3 regions of the Paenibacillus sp. FSL R5-0341 genome follow, and region 3 is predicted to be linked to each of the others. Evidence: riboswitches for the same ligand, from Rfam matches in the RefSeq annotation. Region 3 holds a riboswitch; each other region holds the start of a gene.
The links. A riboswitch is a leader RNA that binds a small molecule or an ion and turns the genes downstream of it on or off. The one in region 3 is predicted to bind S-adenosylmethionine.
Positions count from the first base shown of each region.

Region 1: it holds a riboswitch for S-adenosylmethionine, as region 3 does, so the genes downstream of both, MKX75_RS24070 (methionine ABC transporter ATP-binding protein) here and metA (homoserine O-succinyltransferase) in region 3, are expected to answer to the same signal.
Region 2: it holds a riboswitch for S-adenosylmethionine, as region 3 does, so the genes downstream of both, mmuP (S-methylmethionine permease) here and metA (homoserine O-succinyltransferase) in region 3, are expected to answer to the same signal.

Region 1 covers NZ_CP150241.1:5,361,246-5,369,652, reverse strand. The annotation lists gene MKX75_RS24080 (heme A synthase) at 13-936, shown strand; gene MKX75_RS24075 (Cthe_2314 family HEPN domain-containing protein) at 1,137-1,856, shown strand; SAM riboswitch class I at 2,026-2,166, shown strand; gene MKX75_RS24070 (methionine ABC transporter ATP-binding protein) at 2,293-3,327, shown strand; gene MKX75_RS24065 (methionine ABC transporter permease) at 3,328-3,987, shown strand; gene MKX75_RS24060 (MetQ/NlpA family ABC transporter substrate-binding protein) at 4,063-4,902, shown strand; gene MKX75_RS24055 (DUF2167 domain-containing protein) at 5,022-6,020, opposite strand; gene MKX75_RS24050 (SDR family oxidoreductase) at 6,194-6,973, shown strand; gene MKX75_RS24045 (NifU family protein) at 7,111-7,356, opposite strand; gene MKX75_RS24040 (YuzB family protein) at 7,437-7,691, shown strand; gene MKX75_RS24035 (NAD(P)/FAD-dependent oxidoreductase) at 7,688-8,407, opposite strand, start outside.
Region 2 covers NZ_CP150241.1:5,632,757-5,641,163, forward strand. The annotation lists gene mmuM (homocysteine S-methyltransferase) at 1-467, opposite strand, end outside; gene mmuP (S-methylmethionine permease) at 445-1,857, opposite strand; SAM riboswitch class I at 1,950-2,051, opposite strand; gene MKX75_RS25380 (Ger(x)C family spore germination protein) at 2,124-3,326, opposite strand; gene MKX75_RS25385 (GerAB/ArcD/ProY family transporter) at 3,323-4,423, opposite strand; gene MKX75_RS25390 (spore germination protein) at 4,462-6,174, opposite strand; gene MKX75_RS25395 (methyl-accepting chemotaxis protein) at 6,322-7,227, opposite strand; gene MKX75_RS25400 (EAL domain-containing protein) at 7,405-8,407, opposite strand, start outside.
Region 3 covers NZ_CP150241.1:1,903,949-1,912,355, forward strand. The annotation lists gene MKX75_RS08720 (ROK family protein) at 1-404, shown strand, start outside; gene MKX75_RS08725 (HRDC domain-containing protein) at 595-1,581, shown strand; gene corA (magnesium/cobalt transporter CorA) at 1,657-2,592, opposite strand; SAM riboswitch class I at 3,044-3,168, shown strand; gene metA (homoserine O-succinyltransferase) at 3,405-4,322, shown strand; gene MKX75_RS08740 (PLP-dependent transferase) at 4,347-5,534, shown strand; gene MKX75_RS08745 (PLP-dependent transferase) at 5,531-6,703, shown strand; gene mqnC (cyclic dehypoxanthinyl futalosine synthase) at 6,945-8,081, shown strand; gene MKX75_RS08755 (aldo/keto reductase) at 8,311-8,407, shown strand, end outside.

The DNA.
Region 1 (8,407 bases), 3.1 Mb from region 3:
AAGCACTTAACTTTGTTTAAATGGTTAACCGTATTAACCTGTCTTGTCATGTTTCTGGCCACTTTTGGTGGAGGCATCGTAACCAAAACGGAATCGGGCCTTGGCTGCGGAACGGAATGGCCTTTATGTAACGGAAAACTCGTTCCGGCACATACTGTGGCTTCACTTATTGAATATTCCCACCGCGCTGTAAGCGCACTGGCTGGACTGTTGTCCATTGCCTCATTTGTTGCTTTTCTGCGGTTCGGCAAGTCACGTCGTGACCTGCAATTGTTTTCTTTCTTAACCTTGGTATTTGTTATCGTCCAGGGAATCATGGGGGCTTTTGCCGTCGTCTTCTCCCAATCTTCAGCAGTCATGGCATTGCATTTCGGCTTTGCATTGATTGCTTTTGCCAGTTCCCTTATGATGGCGCTGGGCATAAGGCAGGAGGCCAAAGATGGCGGATTGGAGCGTCTGAATAAATACCCTCGGGTCACTAAAAAATTCAGGAATCTGGTCTGGTTCTCCACGGTTTATACGTATCTCGTTGTATACACAGGTGCATTTGTGAGCCACACGGATTCTGCAGGCGGATGTTCCGGATTCCCGCTCTGTAACGGGCAGATTATTCCTGAGCTTTCGGGTGGGGTGGCGGTTGCGTTTGCTCACCGTGCTGCGGCTGCATCGCTCGTAATTGTGATCGCCATTCTGGGTCACTTCGCTTACCGTAATCATCCGGATAACAAGGAGATGCGTACCCTTGGTGTGGTATCCGTTATTTTGATTTTGATGCAAGTGGTCATTGGTATTTTCATGATGGTGACGATGAGCCGTCCGGAAGTATACATGTTCGTAGCCCTTGCTCATATGCTGGATATCGCCATATTGTTCGGGGTTTTAACGTATATGAGTTTCTTAGTGTACAAGCTGCATCGCCCGGCTAATCGTTTCTAAATTTCGTTGAGGTTGGAACGACTCTTGGGCTAAATTTGAAAGTCCACCATCCAGTGATGTACATCATTGGACAGGTGGACTTTGTTTGATGTCAGGGGGATCAGGGCAACCTATGGCAAGCAGCAATTACACGTATACTCGGAATGGTTTAAGTATGATGGTGATGAATCCTTGTTGATGTGGAAAAGAGGAGGTTAGTTATGCTGCGAACATTGCTGGGAGAAAAGCCACGTATAAACGAAGGGTTATTGAAGAAAGCGATGGATTCTATGGCGCATACGCTTGAGCTGTTTCAGCGACAAATGCATGTGGACCATGATCCCACGCATGACTATCGGAAACTGTATGTGTGGACGCAGGGACTCATCTCCTCGCTGGATGAACTGGAGCAAAGCTGTTTCGCTGCTGCTCATTTTCGCAAAAAGGTCGTTGCAGGCTCTACGGACGATATGACGCAGGCCGAGAAAGCCGAGTATGCCCGATATGTTTATTTTTATAAAGATGGCTTCATCCGTTGTTTTGCCATTCTGGATAAAGTCGGCACCGTATTAAATGAAATATTCGAACTGAATACCTCAAATACAAAAGCACATTTTTCTTATTTTACCGTGTTAAGGCAGTTCGATTATGCGACGCAGCATCATGACCTTGCCTTGCGATTGATTCAGATCAAGGATTCATATCGTGAACCGATGAGCAAGCTGCGTAAACGACGTAACATGGAAATTCACTACATGAACTCTGAAATGCATGATGATTTGTGGCAGTTACACCAGACGTTGCAAGGGAAAGTGAAGTTGGAGGATCTGGATCAGCATGTGCATGAAATGCGTCAGGGCGTGGATATGGTATGTGAAACGTTAAGTACTTCATACGGCTACATTAATCAGATATGGCTTAAGCAAGGTAAGAAACGTTAACGCAGTAAATAAAATGAAATAATTCCCTTTGACAAATCGGAATACTTGGATTATACTGAGTTTCATACCGAATGGTACATGAATATCGTTATTTTTACAGAAGTTTCTGAACTATTGAACAGTATATAACATGAACTACATGAACTTATAGAATCTTACAACCTCATATTTCTTATCGAGAGCGGCGGAGGGACAGGCCCGATGAAGCCCGGCAACCGATTTATAATGAATGACACATGTGTCATTCGTTATAGATGTTAGGTGCTAATTCCTACAAAATGGTGCAAGACACGATTTTGGCAGATGAGAAGGTAAATTCACGTGAAGAGCCGTCTTTGTATCTGCAAAGGGGCTCTTCTTTTTTTTGTACGTAAAGGGGAGTTTTCCTTTCTTTCGGGTAAAGATACATGTAGGTGGTAGGAAGGGGCAAGTGCTATTGATTGAATTAAAAGGATTAACAAAGACGTATGGTAAAGGGGCAAAAGCCACAACAGCGTTATCCAATCTGGATTTGAGCATCCGCAAGGGTGAAATTTATGGCGTCATTGGCCATTCCGGAGCGGGCAAAAGTACACTGATTCGCTGTATTAATTTGTTGGAACGTCCAACGGAGGGTGAAGTATGGGTTGACGGGATCAACTTGACTGACCTGAGCAAAACTGAGTTGCAGCAACAGAGACGCAAGATTGGCATGATTTTTCAACACTTTAATCTGCTATCCTCGGCAACGGTATATGACAATGTGGCTTTTCCACTAAAACTTGTGAATACACCCAAGGAAGCCATTGATCGCAAAGTGAAGGAAATGCTTACTTTGGTTGGCCTGGAGCACCATAGCAGTAAATATCCGGCCCAATTATCTGGTGGACAGAAACAACGTGTTGGGATTGCAAGAGCGCTTGCAAGTGATCCGAATGTACTTCTCTGTGATGAGGCTACTTCGGCACTTGATCCGCAGACGACGAATTCAATCCTGAAGTTATTGCTCGACATTAATGAAAAATACAACCTCACGATTGTGCTGATTACACATGAGATGCACGTTATCCAGAACATCTGCGACAAGGTTGCTGTCATTCATCAAGGTGGCATTGTGGAACAGGGGCCTGTAACAGAAGTATTCCTGAAGCCGCAGCACGCCATTACGCGGGACTTCACGATGCGTGACCATGAAGCTGGACTTGCTCTGGAAGAGACCGCTCTGGTGAATGCAAGCGTTGAATTGCAGGCAGGTGCTGCTTCCAAACTTGTGAAGATATCCTTTCTGGGTAATAAAACGTATGAAGCGATTTTGTCCAGAACGGTACGCAAGACAGGTGTAGATTTTGCCATCCTGCAAGGTACGATCTCTACGATCAAACAGGTTCCTTATGGGCAACTGACCGTTCGGTTCGAGGGTGAGTCAGATGCGATTGAACGGACGATATCCGAATTAACCGCAGAGGGACTTGATGTGGAGGTGCTACGTTAGATGGATTTTTCAACCGTACGTTGGGAAGAGGTTGGTAAAGCTTCCATAGAGACACTGCAAATTTTGGGTGTATCAGGCTTGTTTACCGTTATCTTAGGTTTACCGCTCGGAGTTCTGCTGTTCATGACAGCCCGTTCTGCTTCGATTAAGTCACGGGCAGTGTACACGATACTATCCCTGATTGTTAATATTTTGCGCTCAGTCCCATTCATCATATTGATTGTTGCTCTTATTCCATTCACTCGTACACTCGTCGGTACAGCTACTGGGGTGCTCGGCGTTATACCTCCTTTGGTGATTTCAGCAGCTCCTTATTTCGCCCGTTTGGTGGAGAACACGCTGCGTGAAGTGGATCGGGGTGTCATTGAGGCGGCACAGGCGATGGGCGCATCGACCGGACAGATTGTAAGACGGGTGTTACTGCCTGAGGCATTACCTGGCCTGCTTGCTGGTATAACGATTACCATCGTTACGCTCGTCTCCTATACGGCGATGGCGGGCATGGTTGGTGGTGGAGGCCTGGGAACACTGGCAATTAACTATGGATACTATCGTTATCAAAATGAAATCATGATCATCTCCGTAGTGTCGATGATCATTCTAGTGCAAATTCTCCAGATGGCTGGAGATCGCTTGGTTACATTTTTCACCAGGAAATAACACATAGATAACATGATGGATGTGCAATAATGCGGATGCCACATGAAAAAAATGATTAGAGAAGGGGTTTTACAGATGAGAAAATGGTCTATTGCTCTACTTAGTCTTATGTTGATTGCGGTTCTCGCAGCTTGCGGAAACAACAAGGACGCCGATAGCGGCGCAGACAATTCAGCAGGTGCACCACGTACAGTTGAATTGAAAGTTGGAGCTTCACCTACACCACACGCAGAGATTCTGGAAAGCATCAAGCCTGAACTGGAAGCACAAGGGATTCGTTTGCAAGTCGTTACGTTCAATGACTATGTTCAACCCAACCAGCAACTTGCTGATGAAAAATTGGATGCAAACTTCTTCCAGCACCAGCCTTACCTGGACACAGAGAATAAAGAACGTGGATTCAACCTCGTTGCTGTAACACCAGTTCATGTTGAGCCTTTTGGCGGATACTCCAAAAAAATTAAGTCTTTGGATGAATTGGCAGATGGCGCAAAAGTAGCGATTCCGAATGACCCATCCAATGGTGGACGTGCACTGTTGTTGCTCGCGAAGGAAGGCATTATTACGCTAAAAGACAACACAAATATTACATCTACGATTCAAGATATCACAGCAAATCCGAAGAACCTGGATATTATTGAGCTGGATGCAGCCATGATGCCTCGTCAATTGGATGAAGCGGATCTGGTATTCATCAACGCTAACTATGCGCTTGAAGCGAACCTGAATCCGGCGAATGATGCTTTGCTGATCGAAGATCTGCAAGGTAACCCATACGCAAACATCCTCGTTTCCCGTGAGGACAACAAGGATGCAGATGCAATCCAAAAACTGGCTGCTGCTCTGCACTCCGAAGAAGTGAAAACATTCATCAAAGAACGTTATAAAGGTGCAGTTGAACCTGCAACTGAATAATTCACGATATGTGTGATGTGATGTAAAGTTTGTAAGAAATAAGCCGTATGTCTCTCCAGAAGAGATATACGGCTTATTTTATGTTTCCTAGTCTGTACTGACGTGGGAATCAACAAGGGTCAGGGCTTATCTTGTTTATCCACGTTGGATGGATGCCCAGATTGGCGGTAATAGGATAATTCATTCTGATCAGCATACTGCTGCTCATCTGCTTCTTGCAGGTACGTCCTCTCGGAGGGAGAGAGTGTTTCTTCTTCTCCGTGTGAGCTTTTGATCTTGTATCTGATCCACCCGATTAGCCCAAGAACGACAACCAGGATCAAGGCCCATCCTTTTTTGAGCAAAAGAAGAGCACTGAATTTGTGGGAAGCTGTGTATCCGATCCCGCCCATCAGAAGACTGTTGAGCCCTATGGTGGATGTTTTGTCAGTCGAAGCATTGTACTCCTCGTAGGTATATCCTGCATTAATGCTAAGTTGATTAAGGACCGTTTCCTCGAATGCCTGGCGGCTCTGTTGAAAGGTGTTCGTATCTGTAACCAGAATGGCTGTGATGTACCCTTCGCGTGTCAGGAGCTTTACATTGTAATTCACCATGGCTTGCTGATCAGCATTCTTGAAACCAAGGGAGTAGACCAACTGATGCTTGGTCTTATCATATGCCGGTTCGATTTCCCATCCTGTTATGTACGTTCTATATTCAGGATCAAGCTCTCTGTTGTCTTCTTCTGTGCCTCGGATATAACTGCTTAACAGTTCTTCAGCACTCAGGTTTTGATCGTCATCATGAATATGACCTGTCTTCACGTACTCGAACACGACATACCACGAGTCGAATTCGCTATGGCTGGTTAGGCTTCCGATTTCATTCCCGTTAGGCTTTCCACCACTGTTAAGTATCGAACGTTGGGTATTGGCCTTATCCAGATAGGAATGGCTCTCAGGGACTTCCAGGGTGGCCTTACCGTCCAGAGAGACAGATGCTGGTCCAGTAATCCAATCGTACTCATCAGGTGCCTGGTCAGTCTCATTTGCCGCTGATACCTGTAGGGCACTAGAGATTGTGAATAAACTCACCATCAAAAGTGTAAGAAACGATATCCATCTTTTGTTCTTCATGTTCATGTTGAGGTCCTTTCGGGTTATATCCTCGACAGTATCACAGGTGTCTGATTTCGATCAAGATATATTTGGAATTATAGGTGGATACTTCCTTAGAGATAACCGAGTTGTAGGAGGAGGATAAATCTTTTATACTGGATAGTGACTGCTCTTTGAAGAGGGGGATGAACGTGAAGGGAAAGGTTGCCCTCATAACGGGAAGTGCCAAAGGTCTTGGTAAAATGACGGCCCTCAGTCTGGCAGATCAGGGGTGTGATATTGCCCTCAACTATGTACACAGCAGAACAGAAGCTGAGGCTTTAAGGGCTCAGATTACAGCCAAGGGTGTGCGGTGCATTGCCATTCAGGCTGATATATCCAAGGTGCAAGATATTGCTTCATTGGTTGAACAGGTGGAAGACAAGCTGGGCAGCATTGATATTTTGGTAAATAACGCGGGACCATTTGTCCGTGAGCGTCGATTATTTGCGGAGTATGCTGAAGGTGAGGTTCAGATGCTTGTACAGGGTAACCTGTTGGGGCCCATGTTACTGGATCAGCGTGTATTGCCAGAGATGAGACGCAAGCAATGGGGACGGATTATCCATTTTGGCTTCAGTCATGCCGGAGAAGCGAGATCCTGGCCCCACCGCGCAGTGTATGCGGCTGCCAAGGTTGGTCTGGTATCTTTTACGAAGACACTCGCGGTTGAAGAAGCTCCTTTTGGAATTACGGTTAACATGGTATGTCCCGGAGATATTCGCGGTGCCAACAAGGAAAAAACGATTGATGAGATGGCAGGCATCACCGACGAGGAAACGCCAAGAGGACGACCCGGTAGCGGTGAAGATATTGCACGAGTCATTACGTATCTGTGCCTGGATCATTCCGATTTTATAACAGGCAACATTATGGATGTATCTGGAGGACTTGATCCGATTCGTCCAACCATACAGCGCGAGGATACTTAGGGTGAAATGAAGGACGTACGTGGAAAACTGGTCAAGGTGACAGTGAGAAATGGACTCTCTGCATATGCACACAAAAAAAGAGCCCTCCGCTTCATGCGAAGCGAAAGGCTCTTGAGGTTTATTTCGTGAAGGATTGATTAGAATACTTGTACGACTTCTTGTACACCCTCAACTTCTTCGAGAAGGGCGCGTTCAATCCCGGCTTTTAAGGTAATGGTGGAGCTTGGGCAACTGCCGCAGGCACCGACCAGTTTCAGCTTAATGATGCCGTCCTCCACGTCGACCAGTTCCACGTCACCGCCATCGCGTTGCAGGAACGGACGAAGTTTGTCAAGCACATCAGATACCTCATCGTACATGGTGCTTTGTGCGTTTTCGCTCATTTTTTTCAACTCCTTTCCTTACTATATTATATTACAATTGGCCGTAAATTAAAATGGTCAAACAAAGCAGGTGAACCTACATGAGACCGATTATTGAATTTTGTGCCAATAATATGCATTTTGGCACAGATGAAGTCATGGATCAACTGGAAGAAAATCCAGACTATGACGTGATTGAATACGGCTGCCTTACCAACTGTGGCCAATGTTATATGACTCCTTTTGCACTGGTGAATGGCGAAGTTGTCATCACAGACAAAGTAGAGGATCTATATAACGCCATTCTGGCCAAAATTGCCGAAGCCGATGCTTGGGACGAGCTCGATCTCGACTAACCGAGATGGCGCTTGGACATCCAGAGCACACCACTTTTCAAAATACGAGGTACACGTCCCATCATGGACGTTTTGCCCATCAGCCCAAACCCGGACTTCTTGCCGAGTGCACCTAGTGTGCCACGAAGCTTGAGTGGATGTGGATTGGGCTTTTCGCCTTTCCAGAGGGCATGCTGAATATGGGCGATCTGCTCACCCTGCACTTCGGCAGCTTGACCGCTAGGTGCATAAGGGACACTCGCACAGTCACCAACAACATATACATCGGTATATTCCGGGATTTGGTAGTATTCATTCAGGACGACACGACCTTGAGGGTCTTTGGTCACGTCCAGATCCTGAACCACTTTTACGGGCTGAATGCCTGCAGTCCACACGACAGCATCCGTTAGAATCTGTTCATCCCGGTTATAGATGGCATTCGGTTCAACACGTGAAATAGCGATATGCCCGCGTGTCTCTACCTGATGTTCGTTGAACCATTCATGCACATAAACGGACAGACGTTGTGGGAAAGCAGATAATACACGCTCGCCACGATCCAGAATGCTGATGTTCAGATCGGGTCTGCTCTCACGAAGTTCGGCTGCCATCTCGACACCGCTTAATCCGCCGCCAACGATATGCACATTGCCATAGGCTTTGATCTCATTAAGACGCAGGTAGGTCTCGCGTGTTTTGCTGAAGCTCTGGATGGTACAGCTGTAATCTTCGGC
Region 2 (8,407 bases), 2.8 Mb from region 3:
AGACATTCTCCCTCACGATCCCCTGTACGATCTGTTATATGCTCCTCATTCTCCAGCATCTCTGCACGTACCGAAGTAGCTTCTACAAGCTGATCTGTCGGGCTTTCTCTCCCTACTAAACCACTCTGTACTTCTGCCCATACGTCATCTCTCGCCTTTGCAGCCAGCTCCACCGTCTTGCCAATCAGGTCTAACGCTTCCTGCTCTCCAATTCCTCTCTTGCAGAAGCCATCCACCGTCGCCTGATAACTGGATGTAATCGCACAGTCGGCTCCTGCTCGGAAATAATCCGCATGGACCTGAACGATAACATCCGGATTCTCAAGTAATACACGAGCAGACCATAACGGGTCGTCCAGATCACATCCATGCTGTTCGAGTTCCGTTGCCAGCGCTCCATCCAGAATCATGACCGGATGTTCACGAAGGATCTGTTCTATGGGATTAATCTGTTTTGCTTGCGTCATGTACTTGTCCTCTTTTCTTGTTCGCACGTTCTGTCAGATAATAAGCGGCGTAACACACTGCGATAAATGGAACCCCACAATACAGCGCAATTCGCTGTGTCGGGTCAAAAGCAATACCTATGCATGAAGCCAAGCATAATATAAATGAAACAATCGGTACCACGGGGTACAACGGTGTGCGATAAACCAGATCTTTGACCGCATGTCCTTCCCGGATATATTGTCTGCGGAACATGTATTGGGAGGCACTGATGCTCATCCATACCGCAACGACAGCCAGACCTGAAATAGAAACCAGTGTAATATACACGGTACCTGGTGCAATGATGCTCGACAGCAACGCCAGCGCACCACCGACCATACTGATCAGAAGTGCATTCAATGGTACTCCGCGTTTGGTTAATTTGGCAAACCAAGGGGAGATCGTTTTTTTATCAGCCAGAGACCAGAGCATCCGTGAAGATGCATATAGGCCTGAATTGGCAGCAGAGAGAATCGCCGTCAGAATAACAAAGTTCATAATGTCTGCTGCATAGGGTACACCCACCCGCTCCATTACCGCTACAAACGGACTTTCCAGTACACTGGCATCCGACATGGGCAGCAAGGCCGACAAGATAACAATCGTTCCGATGAAGAAAATAACCAAGCGCCACAGCGTCGTATGAATCGCTTTGGGTATCGTCTTTTCCGGATTTTCCGTCTCCCCTGCGGCAATCCCGATTAACTCGGTGCCCGAGAATGCAAAGTTTACTGCAAGCATGGTCATCAATATCGCTGTAGCCCCATGAGGGAACCATCCGGATGCCGTAATATTCGATAGGAATGGAGCCGGTTCAGAGTCTGCCATCGGAATAATGCCGAACATGGCTGCGCCACCGATTAGAATGAAGATTACGATGGTCACTACTTTTACAGAGGAGAACCAGAACTCGGATTCCGCAAACAATTTCACCGTCAATGCATTGAACAGGAAGATCATTAGTGCAAAGAGCGCGCTCCATATCCATACGTTTACCGATGGGAACCAGCGCTGCATCAGCAGTCCGGCGGCTGTAAATTCGGAGCCAAGCGCAACAGTCCAGGTTAACCAGTACAACCAAGCCACTGTGTAGCCGGTTGCTGGTCCGATATATTTAGCTGCATAACTATGAAATGCTCCCGTCTCCGGCATATGAACAGATAGTTCACCCAGACAGAGCATCACCAGATATACGACGATCGCTCCGATCAGGTAGGACAGAATGGTTCCCAGTGGTCCCGCCTGCTGAATCGTATAACCGGAGCTGAGGAATAATCCCGTTCCAATGACTCCTCCGAGAGAGAGCATGACCACATGCCGTGCCTGCATTTTCCGCTGAAAATGCCCTTTGTCGTTGTTGTTCTCCATACCTGCTGCTCCCCTACTTCTTCATCCAGAAAAAACAAAAAAGACCCACTCTTCCTAAAGAGTGCGCCGTTACTGACAAATAAAAACAAACGCTCCTATCTATCAGGCTTTCACCCGCTGGAATTAGCACAGTATCCTTCAGATCTGTTGCTGAGGTTTCTAAGGGCCAGTCCCTCCACCTCTCTGGATAAGAAAATGATTTTTTACTAATATAGCGATCTATCATGAATGTGTCAACATTTAAATAATAAATGTCCCACGCTGCACTATTCGGTGGAAGACCCCGGATTGGTGATGGTGATCTTCACATCATACGTAATCGGCACGGTGCTGAAGATTTGGTCCCAATCATCTTTGATTTTCTTCCATGTTTTGGGCTCTTTGATACGCAAGCTATCCCGAAAATCCGCAACATCCACTTTATAGGTATGCTGGAGTTTATATAACACCTGTCGAATCTGTTGTTCAGCCAGTTCAGCAAATTCCTTTTCCAGTTCTCTGAGGTAAGCACCTTTTTCCTCTTCCTCAGGAGCACGCCAATCCTCCATCAGCCAGCCTTCAGATTCAGTCTTTACATGGAATGAAATATCATTCCCCACCACCTTTGGGGTGATTTTCACTTTTTTCTTCTTCATTTCGTATAACACAGTGAACCCTTCTTTGTTGTGTGTTTTTAAGACGCCCCCCTTTTTTTGGGGATTGAGCCATGATAATCCTTCCAAATCCGTTTGACTAAGTTCCCCGATGAACTTGGTTGTTTTTCCATCAAAGATGCTGCCCCCTGAGAACTTGTCCTCCCCATCGGAGTTTAATACATTCTGGAGCAGGAAGCTCGATCCGGACTGCATTTGAGCGTCTAACTTAGATAGCAGAACCGGATCAAGTATTTTATTGGATATATAAGAATTGTTCGTAATGCCTGTGAGATAAAATGCTGGTATTCGTGAAGGGTCCTGTGATGTCAGCACATCCACTGCACGACGATGACTAATTAACACCAGACAGTTGGGGCGAATATCATTATCTCGAAGAACAAAATCAAGCAGTTGGTCCAAACCATATTTTTTAGCAATATCCTTGGAAACGACGATTACCTTCAGATGATGTCCTATGAGAGGCCGATCCCGCCTTAACGCAAACTGGCGGAAGATTTGCAACAAGGAGTCTCCGGAAAGCTGTTCATTGGCATAGGATGTTTTGCCGGAAGAAGGCGAACCGGATTGCTGACTCGATTGACTGTTGGAGTAGCCCGGAGCGATCTGCACCGTAGCAGTCAAATAGTTCTTCTTGGGATATGAGCCTCCCTGAGCAGCGATGTCTTTCTCGAATTCAGTCTCTTTGCCGACATCGATTCCAAGACCAACATAGAGACTTAGATCCTCTATTTCTCGGCTACTCCAGCATCCGGATAGCGTTAACAGAATACACAAGGCAGAGACTACACGTAAGAGCATACGGAATGGAATCATGCATGCTTGCCCCCTTTTTTGCGAATCAGACTTATGAACAGTAACACCAGAGGTAAAATGCCAAATAAAAATACAGATGCATTGCCCAGCATATCCCCAAGTGCAAAGGTATCGTCCACCGTTTTAGGCATCATTGCCGTCAAATAAATGAACGGAAGTAGACCGTACATGATGCCTTTGATTTTTTTGGAACGAAACAAATCACGAATGCCCACCGAAGCACAGTAATGTGTAATTGCTGTGGTCGAGAAAATTTGCATAATCCAGATAACAAGCAATAAAGACTCAAATCGCTCAAATATCAGACCCTGAATCTCAAAGCTTCTTACCAAATCCAGCGTTGGCCAGGTTCGAGTTTTGATCCCATCGAGCGATAAACTGCCTATGACCATTACTACCGTGATCAAATAAATAATAGTGGATATGAGTATGCCCCAGCTCATCGCCTTATTGCTCTTCTTCGGGTTTTTCATATAAGCAGTCATGATTAACATCACCTCATATCCCGTATATGACAGTAGTGAAGGCTTCAGTCCTTTGAAAACAGGCATAATGCCATCTCCGAGCACAGGTCTCAGATTACCAATCTCGAATAGCTGGTTACTCAGTAGAATTTCAATGACAAATATAATGATCGTAATCGGCAAAATGATCTCAAACACGCGTACAATGACGCTAAGCCCTCCTGAAATCAAATATATACCGATCCACATAAAGACCATGACAATTGCCCAGGTGGGAGTACGTTCGAGTAGATACATTCCGGTTACATCAGCCATAACTCTAATTTCAAATGCAGCAATCACCATAAAATACATAATCATGGCACCGCCCAGTATGTAAGCGATCCAGCTCCCCGTAATTTCACGGGTGAACTGGAACACGGTTTTCCCCGGAAATCTTCGACACAGGGTAACCAAAATAATGCCGACGCCCGTGATAATTAGCCCAGACAGAATAATGGATATCCAGACATCCGGTGTTCCGACAGCTTTGCTGGTCGTTCGTGGTAACGTCAATATCCCGGCGCCAAGCATGTAATTGACAATAATTACAACGGCCTGTGTCGTGGTTATCTTTTGTTGGGAGCCATTCACTTCAGTTCACCTCCAGACCTTCTGTCCATGGAATTCAATTATTCTTTTCGGTCCTTGTCGATTGGATTAGTCATATCGGGACGCATTCTCATCATGTTTAACGGAGCACGGATAACAAAATCCTTCCAATCATTCAAGTGATAAGGAACCGCTGGGGCAACATATGGCACGCCAAAGCTCGAGAGTCGAGCCAGATGTGTACATACAAGCAGGAAGAACATAACCACGCCATACAGTCCGAGAATAGCTGCACTAAACATGGCGGCAAATCGCAGAATCCGCAGCGTTAACCCGGCACTATAGACAGGAATCGTAAAGGATGAGATGGCTGTAACCGCAACGACAATGACCAGGAATTGACTTATGATACCCGCCTGTACCGCTGCTTGGCCAATAATCAAACCTCCGACGATCCCCATCGCAGGCGCAATCGGCTTAGGTAGCCGTATCCCTGCCTCCCTCAGAATCTCAATCGAAAGTTCCATGATCAGTACTTCAATAATCGAAGGAAACGGTACTCCCGTACGCGTTTCAATAATCGTCAATACCAGCTTGGTCGGAATAAGTCCTGGATGGAACGAGATAAACGAGATATACAGTGCAGGAGCAAGCAATGCCAGCATGGCGGCCATAAAACGCAGCATTCGCAAAAAGGTTCCGGGAATCCAGCGTTCATAATAATCCTCGGGAGATTGGAGCAACATGCTGAAGGTCACCGGTACAACCAGCACAAATGGTGTTCCATCCAATAAAATAGCCACCCGACCTTCCAGCAATGCGCCGATGACCCGGTCAGGTCTTTCCGTATTCAGTACCTGCTGAAAAGGACTCAGTGTACTGTCTTCAATGAGTTGTTCCACATAACCAGATTCCAGCATCGAATCCATATCCATCTCTTCAATTCGCTTGCAGACTTCAGCCACGAGATTAGGGTCGGCAATATCCTGAATATAGGCTATCGCCAAATCTTTTTTGATCCGTGAACCCACTTCATACTTCTTAATAAATAGGCTTTGATCACTTCCATACCGACGCAAAATGCCTGTGTTATCGCTTAACTGCTCTGTAAAACCGATACGCGGTCCACGAAGTAGCCCCTCTGACAACGGTTCATTCATACCTCGTGTTTTGATCTTATGTGCTCCAATCAATAAAGCACCTGGCAAACCATCAACCAACAGTGCATTCTTCCCAAACAACACGCCAACTGCGAGCTCTTGAAGGGACTTGGTTTCCTCAACCAGACTGACAGGCAGTAATTGATCTTGCAGGTATGCTGACAGTAAGTGTGCGTTGTCTGGATGAAGAAAACCCTCTTGCTTGAGTAAAGGAACACCTTCTAACATTAACGGTGTAATCAAATGATCATCAATCAAGTCCTGATCTACTAAGCCCTCGGTATATACGACCGCAGCCAGTGTATTGGTCCCCCTAATGGTAAATTCCCTAATATGCACGTCTGCATTGAGTCCAAAGCTTTCTTTTACGCTAGTTAGATTTGTATTGTACTTATCGGTTAATTTAATATTGGCATATTGACCTGTCTCAGTACCTTGGCCCTTCCCTGCGGCTGCTGGTGAAATATCCTTCGAAGATATGGAAGGTCGCTTCGTGCGAGAGAAGCTGCCACGCTTAATGGCGGCATTGATCCAGCGCATGGTCAAGGTAATGCCAATCGGAATGATAAAGACCAAAACTGCCTGAATCCATATGGACCTATCCGGCACGTAGGACACAATTGTTGACCACATGTTCCCACCCCAACATTTCTCTGCATAACGAAGCTGCAGGTATTCCCAAGTATTGTGTCCCCGTTTGATCACAATAATTCCCGATTTTATGTAAAGAACGACAAAAAAACGGTTCCTGTATAAGGAACCGCTATCCGCTATATATGATTATACAATTCTGGTCACATGCTCTGCTTTGGCGTCCAGCAAATGGGCTGATGCAGCAATGGCCGTAAAATCATTCAAAGCGATCTCAATCCGCTTCTGGCTCTGCTCGACATATTCCTCTACCTTTTTTGTACCGCCTGTGATATTACTAATCTCCTTCGTTATTCCAGTAACACTATCTCGAATCTCATTAATTGAACTCTCCACCATGGCGGACAGTTTCTTTACTTCCTTGGCCACGATATCGAATCCTCGGCCGAATTCGCCTGCATGCGCAGCTTCAATGGCAGCATTTAACGCAAGCAACTGCGTCTGTGATGAAATCTCGCGTATGGTTCGTACCACGCCCTGAATCGATCCGGCCTGTTCCTGCAGATGAGTCAACGTTGCACGGTTAGAAGCTGACACCTCTGAGATATAGGAGATACTGGACATTAATTCCTGGCTGCGTTCAATACCTACATCTGCCTGCCCATTTAGCTCATGGGACATGTTTTTCAATTCATTCACCACGACTGAGATATTGTTCTGACGATTGGTAATGTTAGTGGCGATTTTGGAGACACCCAGTATTTTTTGGTTCATCTCATCAAAGACTGGCATATAGGTCGCCTCAAGCCATACGGAATTTCCCTTTGCATCCTTGCGTTCAACCTTGTCTTGGAAGCTAACACCATTAAATATGCTATTCCAAAAAGCGTCATAGTCCGGGGTATTCACAAAATGCCCGAAGCATAACTGCTGATGCTTCATGCCATACATCTCATCAACTGTATATCCCATCGTCTGGGCAAAGACTTCATTCACATACGTTACCCGTCGATCCAGATCGAATCGAATGATCGCCAGACTTTTCTCCATCGCCTTGATGACCAGTGCATCGGTGACAACATCTTTCTTTTCCATATCTAATATAGGCACTTGATAACCCCCACAGTTCATTCCATAATAAACAGCCTTTTACCAGCAAAACAACGAGTACAACAACATATGTATCCATCAGGTTCTAAATGACTCTACTATTGATACCCGATTTGCAGAACTTTGGATCACCTGTTGCTGTTTATTTTTTATTTGTTATTTTCAGAACGTCAATACGTTACCCGACCTCTGGGGCAAAAAGAAAATCTGCTCCACCTCATCCGCTGGCAATGGCTTGCTGTAGTAGTACCCCTGCACTTCATTGCAATCCTGTTCGGTCAGAATATCCAGTTGTCCCTTCGTTTCAATGCCTTCTGCAATAACATCCATATTCAATTGTTTCGCCATTGTAATCATAGTCGAAACAATGGCTCTATCGCTATGATTAACCGCAATGTCCTGAATAAAAGAGCGGTCAATTTTCACTTTGTGAATCGGGAACATTTTTAGATAACTAAAGGAACTGTACCCTGTTCCAAAATCGTCCAGGCTGATCCGGATTCCAAGCTCGGTTAATTGATTGAGTATTTCAATGGAAGCGATCGCATCCATCATCATGCTTTCCGTGATTTCCAATTCCAGATACTGCGGGCTCAAACCCGTCTCAACTAGAATCTGACGAACCTGTTCCACCAGATTGGATTGATGAAATTGCTGAGAGGACAGGTTCACCGACACTGGAATCAAAGGCCCCCCTGCATCATGCCAATTCCGCATCTGAAAACAAGCTTCGCGGAGCACCCGGTTACCTAGCTCAATAATCATGCCCGTCTCTTCTGCAACCGAGATGAACGTGCCTGGATACAATAATCCACGGGTCGGATGATTCCATCGTACCAAGGCTTCGACACCAATCATGCTGACTTCACTTGTCTGAATCTGAGGTTGGTAATGTAACACAAATTCCCCTCGATCCAATGCTTTTCTAAGGTCATTCTCCAGAACCATTCGTTCCTGCAACTCGTGATGCAATTCGGCAGAGAAGAACTGATATCCGTTCTTGCCATTCTTCTTCACTTCATACATGGCCGTATCTGCATGCTGCAGCAACTCTACAGTATCTTGCCCATGGTCCGGAAATACGGCGATCCCAATGCTGCCCGTAACATAGAACTCGCTCTCTTTTAGATAACAAGGCTTCGCAATCGCCTGAATAATGCGTTCA
Region 3 (8,407 bases):
GCAGACATCCGGAGGATACATACGAGGGTTTCTGTCCATACCATGGTGACTGCCTCGAAGGTCTCGCAGCAGGCCCGGCCATTAACAAACGTTGGGAGCAACCGGCTTATGAACTGCCAGCAGATCATAAAGCATGGGAGATCGAGGCGCATTACCTTGCACATGCACTGATGAACTATGTTCTGATTCTCTCACCGCAGAAAATCGTAATGGGTGGCGGGGTTATGAAGCAGGAGCACCTGTTCCCGATGGTTCGCAGCAAACTGCAGGAGTTGCTTGCAGGATACGTTCAGCATCCGGCACTTCAATCCGATATTGAACAGTATGTTGTTTCGCCAGGACTTGGCGACAATGCAGGGCTGTGCGGTTCGCTGGCGCTTGCCAAATTGGCGTTGAACAAGTAGAACAATAAGGGATTGACGAATTTTACCATTGTGGTATGATATGGGCAACAGCATAGCACGGTTAATGAGGAAGCACCTCTCTTGCATGGATTTTGCAGGAGAGGTGTTTTTTTGTGCGCCTGTAGGTAGCATAACTAACCGTATAGGCTGAAATGTTAAAGGGAGGGAACGGAAAATGGAAGTTATTTTCATGAACAGATTGTCCAGAACATCAGATCAGAATGCAGAGTATGCGCAGCTATGGATTGGGGAAGAGGATGATAGCTGGCAGCTGGGATGGAGTCGTTACGAGGAAGGAGAGCGTGAGGACAGCATTTGGTACGAAGGGACCTCTTGGGAGGAGCTGCTTCATATCTACCGTCATCAGCTTGCCATACAGATGAGTGAGGGGTACCGACCTCAGTTGCAGGGTTTATTTAACGAGAATGAAGATCTGAAGTCACGCAGTTATGGTGGACAGCGGCTCCATTGTTACAGTGAACTATACGGCAATGAGCAGTTATATACGGATCTGTGCACATGGCGCAGGAAGAGAGCTGTGTCTGACCGGAAGGCACCGTATTTTATTGCAACGAACCGCCTGATGCGTTTGATCAGTGCCTTTGTACCGCAGTCGATAGATGAACTCATGCAACTGCCCGGCGTAGGGGAGAGCAAAGCAACCGAGTATGGTACGGAGTGGATGGAGATTACGAATGGGTTGGAGCGTTCAACGACATTCCCGCTGGACTGGGTATACACAGCACTGAAGGAAGAAGAGTATGAGAGCTGGTTATATAAGCAGAGAGAGCAGAAGTACAAGCAGGAACTCGACAAGTTCACCACGCGCAAGCAAGTGCTTGAAGGTATGAAGGAAGGATATACTTTAGAGGAGATTGTTAATCGATCTGGATTATCCCGACGTGAGTTGATTGAGCTGTTAGAGACACTGGATCTCGAAGGTTATGATACCGATTGTCTTCTGGATGTGGAGCTGGCAGTGATGCCAGAGAACGAACAAGAGGCCGTATGGAGTGCGTATGAGGAGCTGGGAGATACGTTCCTGAAGCCAGTATTACATAAGGTATATGGAGGAGAGAAGCCCGACGGAGGCAGTCTGGAGCAGGTCTATGAAAGACTACGCATGATTCGAATCCGCTTTCGTCGGCATGCAGAGACAGAGCAGAATGTAGGTTAGGTGAAGGAAATGAAAAAAGACGAGGCGTTTCTCCCACAGGAGCGCTTCGTCTTTGTTATTTCATTTCATTCTAGTTCATACCCAGTCTTTTTTGCGGAAAATGAAGAACATGCTCAGGCCCAGTGTGACCATCAGGCCAATCACAACAAAATAGCTGTATTTCCAGTTAAGCTCTGGCATATTCGTAAAGTTCATGCCGTAGATACCGGTAATGACCGTCAGCGGCATGAAGACCGTGGTAATGGCGGTAAACACACGCATGATCTCATTCGCCCGATTCGCAATACTGGATTGGTAGGCTTCTCGTAAGTTGCCCATCAGGTCGCGATATGTTTCAAAGGTTTCAGATATTTTTACAGCATTCTCATAGATGTCACTGAAATACTTTTGCAGCTGATCATCAATGAGACGCAGATCTTTTTTGTTCAGTGTGTTAATAACCTCTTTCTGAGGTCCGAGCACTTTCTTCAGCCACAGAATCTCACTGCGCAGCCCGATGATTTCATTCAGATGTGACTTTTTGGTGTGCATCAGAATGTCTTCCTCAAGCTTCTCGATCCGGGCTTCAATTCGGTCACCTACGGTGAAATAATTATCAACAATCAAGTCAACCAGCAAGTAGAGCAGACGATCCGGTGTGCTGATTTCCTGTTCCCACAGGATGGGTTTCAGTGTGCGCAATTCGCTGACCTTCTGCTTCGTAACACTAATGATGAAATGTCTGCCGAGGAACAAGTTCACCGCACGTAGAAATATCTCTTCATCATCGAAACGAATACTATTAATCACAATAAAGTAATGGTTCTCATAAATTTCAATCTTCGGACGTTGTTCTTCATCACTGAGACAGTCTTCCACTGCCAGATCATGCATCAAGAACAGCGGCTGAAGTACCGCCAAATCATCTACGTCCGCATCAATCCAGTAAAATCCTTCCGCTGGTGGAGTCAGCGCCTGCTGAATGTCGTCCACCGGAATAAATACACCGTTGTTAACCAACCGGATTTTCATCGTTAATCTACTCCTTCTGCACCCGCCAACCTGGCGGATATTATCATTATGGGCGCAAAAAGAACAAATCAGCCGGTCGGCAGCGGAGCCTGGAGATCAGGGCTGCGTTCACTATATAATCAAACGGAAGTCACGTCCCGCTGCCGGCATGCTGATGTCAATTCTCTATGCAGTTTGTCGGAATTCGGCTGCCAGTCAGGCCTCGGGTCGCCATCCATTTAATATGTCACCTCTCACATAAGGGTTTATAACACCTTGTTTAGTATACCGCTGGTACAGGGTGCTTTCAAGCGCAAAAATGTGTCTATTTCGCGCCCTGAGGCAGTGTATGACAACGGATGATGAACGGTTCCGATCTGGAATGCAGACGTAGAACTGCAACTTGACGTGATGGCATTAATGTAATAAAGTAGACGGTGAACCATATTAAATTAAAACTTAATACAGCGAAATCTTATCAAGAGTAGGTGGAGGGACTGGCCCGATGAAACCCGGCAACCGGCGGTATACCGCACGGTGCTAATTCTTGCAGCGACCAAGTGTCCGAGTGACACTGTTGTAACTGAGAGATGAGAGAGGCGCATATCTATTTACATATGACCTTTCTCGAAATCCGAGGAAGGTCTTTGTCATATGCCCCGACTTCTCAGCAGTGATTTTCGCTAAGGAACTTGAGATTGTCGTAACTTTGGATGGAACTTCAATTCAATGTTTGGAGACAAGCTCATGGCAGCCTATAACTGTATTGATGTGAAGACATCAAGCCAGCGGTGGCTGCATCTATTTATGCACAAGGAGGAGTTAGACTTACCATGCCAATCAAAATACCCGATACTCTACCAGCAAAAGAAGTACTTGAAGGAGAGAATATCTTCGTCATGGATGAAACTTCTGCATACAAGCAGGATATTCGTCCACTCCGTATCGCTATATTAAACCTGATGCCTACGAAGGAAACGACCGAAACACAATTACTTCGTCTGGTGGGAAACACACCCATTCAGGTGGATGTCGTTCTGGTGCATCCGAAATCCCATACGTCGAAGAATACGTCACAGGAGTATTTGGATTTGTTCTATAAAACCTTCGATGAGATTGAACATCGTCGTTTCGATGGCATGATCATTACGGGTGCCCCTGTGGAACAGATGGATTTCGAAGATGTGAACTATTGGAATGAAATCCAGGAGATCTTCGAATGGACCAAAACCAATGTGACTTCAACTCTGCACATATGTTGGGCTTCCCAGGCAGGTTTGTACCATCATTTTGACGTACCCAAGGTTGCGCTTGATGAAAAGTGTTTTGGCGTCTTCCCGCATACGATCAACAAGCCTCATGTTCCGTTGTTGCGTGGATTCGATGAAGTATTCAACGTTCCACATTCCCGTCATACGGAAGTGAGACGTGAAGATATTGAAAAGAATGAGAATTTAGAGATTTTGGCTGAATCCGAAGAAGCCGGTATTTTCCTGGTTGCTACCAAAGACGGCAAACAGATTTTTGCCACAGGACATGCCGAGTATGACCCCTTCTCATTAAAATGGGAGTATGACCGGGATGCAGCGAAAGGGTTGGATATCGCGCTGCCTAGACATTATTATCCGAATGATGATCCTTCCCGTGTGCCACCGGCTACTTGGCGCGCTCATGCCAACTTATTATTCTCTAATTGGCTCAATTACTATGTGTATCAAGAAACACCTTACGATATTGGCCCGCAAATCTAATCGAGATTACAGGAGGATGCAGCAATGGAAGACAACAACAAGTTGAAAATCGAAAGCCGCTTAGCACAAATTGGGTCCATCAATGAACCGGTAACAGGCGCCATTAACTTTCCGATCTATCAATCCACTGCGTTTCGCCACCCGAAGCTTGGACAAAGCACGGGGTTTGATTATATTCGTACGACCAACCCAACACGCAAAGTGTTGGAAGAAGCAGCCGCAGCGCTGGAGTCCGGTGATGCAGGGTTCGCCTGTAGCTCGGGTATGGCCGCGCTGCAAACCATCTTTGCCATGTTTGGTCAAGGGGATCATCTGATTGTATCGCTGGATCTGTATGGCGGAACCTATCGTCTGCTTGAACGCATCTTGTCCCGTTTCGGCGTAACTGCAAGTTATGTGGACACGAATGACCTTGCAGCACTGGAGAATGTTCGTCAGCCGAATACAAAAGCTGTATTCATCGAGACACCAACCAATCCACTGATGATGATTACCGATGTTGAAGCTGTCGCTTCCTGGGCGAAAAGTTACAACCTGTTGACGATTGTTGACAACACGTTGTTGACTCCATTTTTCCAACGCCCGATTGAACTGGGTGCCGATATCATCATTCATAGTGCTACCAAATATCTGGGCGGACACAATGATGTGTTAGCCGGATTAATCATAACTAAGGGTGAGGCATTATCTGCGGAAATGGCGTTCCTGCATAATTCAATTGGGGCCGTGTTGTCTCCAAGTGACTCCTACCAGTTGATGAAAGGCATGAAAACGCTGGCTCTTCGCATGGAGCGTCACGAGTACAATGCGCTTACCATTGCCAAATACTTGCTTGAGCATCCAGCGGTGGGTGAAGTTTATCATCCAGGCTTGTCGGATCATCCGGGGTATGAAGTTCAGAATAAACAATCCACGGGTAACACAGGTATCTTCTCTTTCAAAGTGAAGGATGCACGTTATGTTGAACCATTGCTGCGTCATATCAAACTGATCGCTTTTGCCGAAAGTCTTGGTGGCGTAGAATCACTTATGACTTACCCGGCGGTACAAACGCATGCGGATATACCGCTTGAAATTCGTGACGCCGTAGGTGTGGATGACCGTCTGCTTCGATTCTCCGTGGGTATTGAACATGCAGATGATCTGATTGCAGATCTCGGCAATGCTCTGACAGCTGCACAACAGGAAGTGGAAGGAGGCGTGCACTCATGAGTGAGTCCAATAACAAGCCAAATTCCGAGTTGAAATTTGATACCAAATTGCTTCATTTCGGTGATGAGATCGACAAAACAACTGGAGCCTCAAGTGTACCGATCTATCAAGCTTCGACGTTCCATCATTTTGATATTTTCAATCCACCTCAACATGATTACAGTCGTTCGGGTAATCCGACACGTCAGGCTTTGGAAGATTACATCACACTGCTGGAGGGTGGAGCACGAGGATTCGCCTATTCATCGGGAATGGCCGCAATATCCAGCGTGTTCATGATGTTCTCCGCAGGGGATCACATGATTGTAACGGAAGATGTATATGGAGGTACGTATCGTTTGCTTACTTCCATATTAAGCCGTATGCAGATCGAGACGACCTTTGTAGACATGACCAATATAGATGAAGTAAAAGCGGCGCTCAAGCCAAATACCAAGGCGGTTTATATGGAAACACCGTCCAACCCGACACTGCGAATCACGGATATCGCTGCCGTGACTAATTGGTCGAAGGAACACGACCTGATCACGATTCTGGATAACACCTTTATGACACCTTACTATCAGCGTCCAATTGAGCTGGGTGTGGATATCGTCGTACATAGTGCTACCAAGTTTCTCGGGGGTCACAGTGATGTGTTGGCAGGGTTAGCCGTTGCTCGAACGGAATCACTTGGCGTACAACTGAAACAGTTGCAAAATGGACTCGGAACTGTACTTGGTGCACAAGAATCCTGGCTTCTGATGCGCGGCATGAAAACCTTGGGGGCTCGCATGGCTCACAGTGAACAGAGCACAGCCAAACTGGCGGCTTGGCTTAATGAGCGCAGTGATATTACCGCTGTCTTTTATCCAGGGCTGGAGGATCATCCGGGCCGCGAGGCACATGAGCGTCAGTCAACAGGATATGGAGCTGTCGTTTCGTTTGACGTTGGTTCAGGTGATCGGGCAAAAGCAGTCCTTAACCGGGTGAAGCTACCCATTGTTGCTGTAAGCTTGGGAGCTGTGGAGAGTATTTTGTCTTACCCGGCGATGATGTCTCATGCGGCAATGCCGGCTGAGGTTCGCCGTGACCGAGGTATTACAGATGGGTTGCTGCGTTTCTCTGTGGGTCTGGAAGACATTGAAGATCTGATTGTAGATTTGGAACAAGCACTTCAGGAATCCTAGAAAAGAAGGGTACCCGAATATGCCTATGCGTATCGTTTAATATCGAATAAATTTGATTCCATATGTAAAAATTTTTACTTATTTTTAAAGCACCTGTACATAAGGTGCTTTTTTTCACATGTAACCTGTGTTACGATATGTGGAGTACAGAAATACGATGTTGCCACCAGAACTTGCTTCTCTTGAACAAGTTGGGACGGATCGTTATATAATTTCTCTTCATGAGGGAGGCTTTTTTACGATGAGTACGGTAGACCGTATCTTAGATAAAGCCCTTCGGGGCGAACGTTTGGACTTGGAAGACACGATTGAGCTATTTGAATCGAATGAAGTGGACAAAATCGGGGCAGCTGCTAATGTTATTATGAAACGCATGCACCCTGAACCATACAGAACATTTGTAATTGGGCGTAACGTCAACTACACGAACGTGTGTGATGTGTACTGCCGTTTTTGTGCTTTCTATCGCAGACCTGGTTCGGATGAAGGTTACGTGCTTCCGGATGAAGTTATTTTCCAGAAGATTCAGGAAACGGAAGATGTGAATGGTACCGAGATTCTGATGCAAGGCGGAACGAATCCGAACCTGCCTTTCAGCTATTACACAGACCTGTTGAAAGCCATCAAGGAGCGGTTCCCGAACATCACGATGCACTCGTTCTCACCAGCTGAGATTATGAAAATGGTTGAAGTTTCCGATGGTCTTACATTGGAAGAGGTCGTCCGTGCCATTCACGAAGCTGGTCTGGATTCCTTGCCTGGCGGCGGCGCTGAAATTCTCGATGACCGCACACGTCGGAAGATTAGCCGCTTGAAAGGTTCATGGCGGGATTGGATGGACGTTATGCAAACGGCACACCGCATCGGCATGAACACTACGGCAACAATGGTTATCGGCCTTGGCGAATCGATGGAAGAGCGTGCATTGCACTTGCTCCGTGTACGTGAAGCTCAGGACGAATGTATTGCGAACAAGTATGACTCCGAAGGTTTCCTGGCGTTCATTCCTTGGACTTTCCAACCGGATAATACGAACCTCAAACTGGAACGTCAGACGCCGGAAGAATACTTGAAGACTGTAGCCATCAGCCGACTGGTGCTGGATAATATCAAGAACATTCAATCCTCTTGGGTAACCATGGGTCCTGAGATCGGTAAGAAGTCGCTTGAATTTGGCTGTAATGACTTCGGTAGCACTATGATTGAAGAGAACGTTGTATCTGCTGCTGGTGCAACATATAAAGTTAACATTGAATCCATTCTCCGTTTGATTCGGGAGTCCGGTTATATTCCGGCACAACGTAACACGCGATATGACATCGTGCGCATGTTCGACGAAGAGAATTCCGTGCATGAAGATTTCGTAATGCAGAACTAATATTTTTATTAGAAAATACGCTTATCAATACTGATCGTAGATGAGTATTGATAAAGCCAAGTCCGCCGACTACTCCGTTTGGAGAGACGGCGGGCTTTTTTGATTTTATTCTGCGGATCAAGGTCATTAAACAGTACATCTTACGCAATTGGCGATATTTTATATTGAAATTGAACTGTTACAATGAAAGGGAACTTGTTTAGTCAGACACGCTGGAAGGGGTTAACCGATGAAGAGAAGAATACTTGGCAAGACGGAACTGGACGTATCTGTATTGAGCTTTGGAGCTTCCTCACTCGGTTCTGTATTTCGTGACATTGACCGAG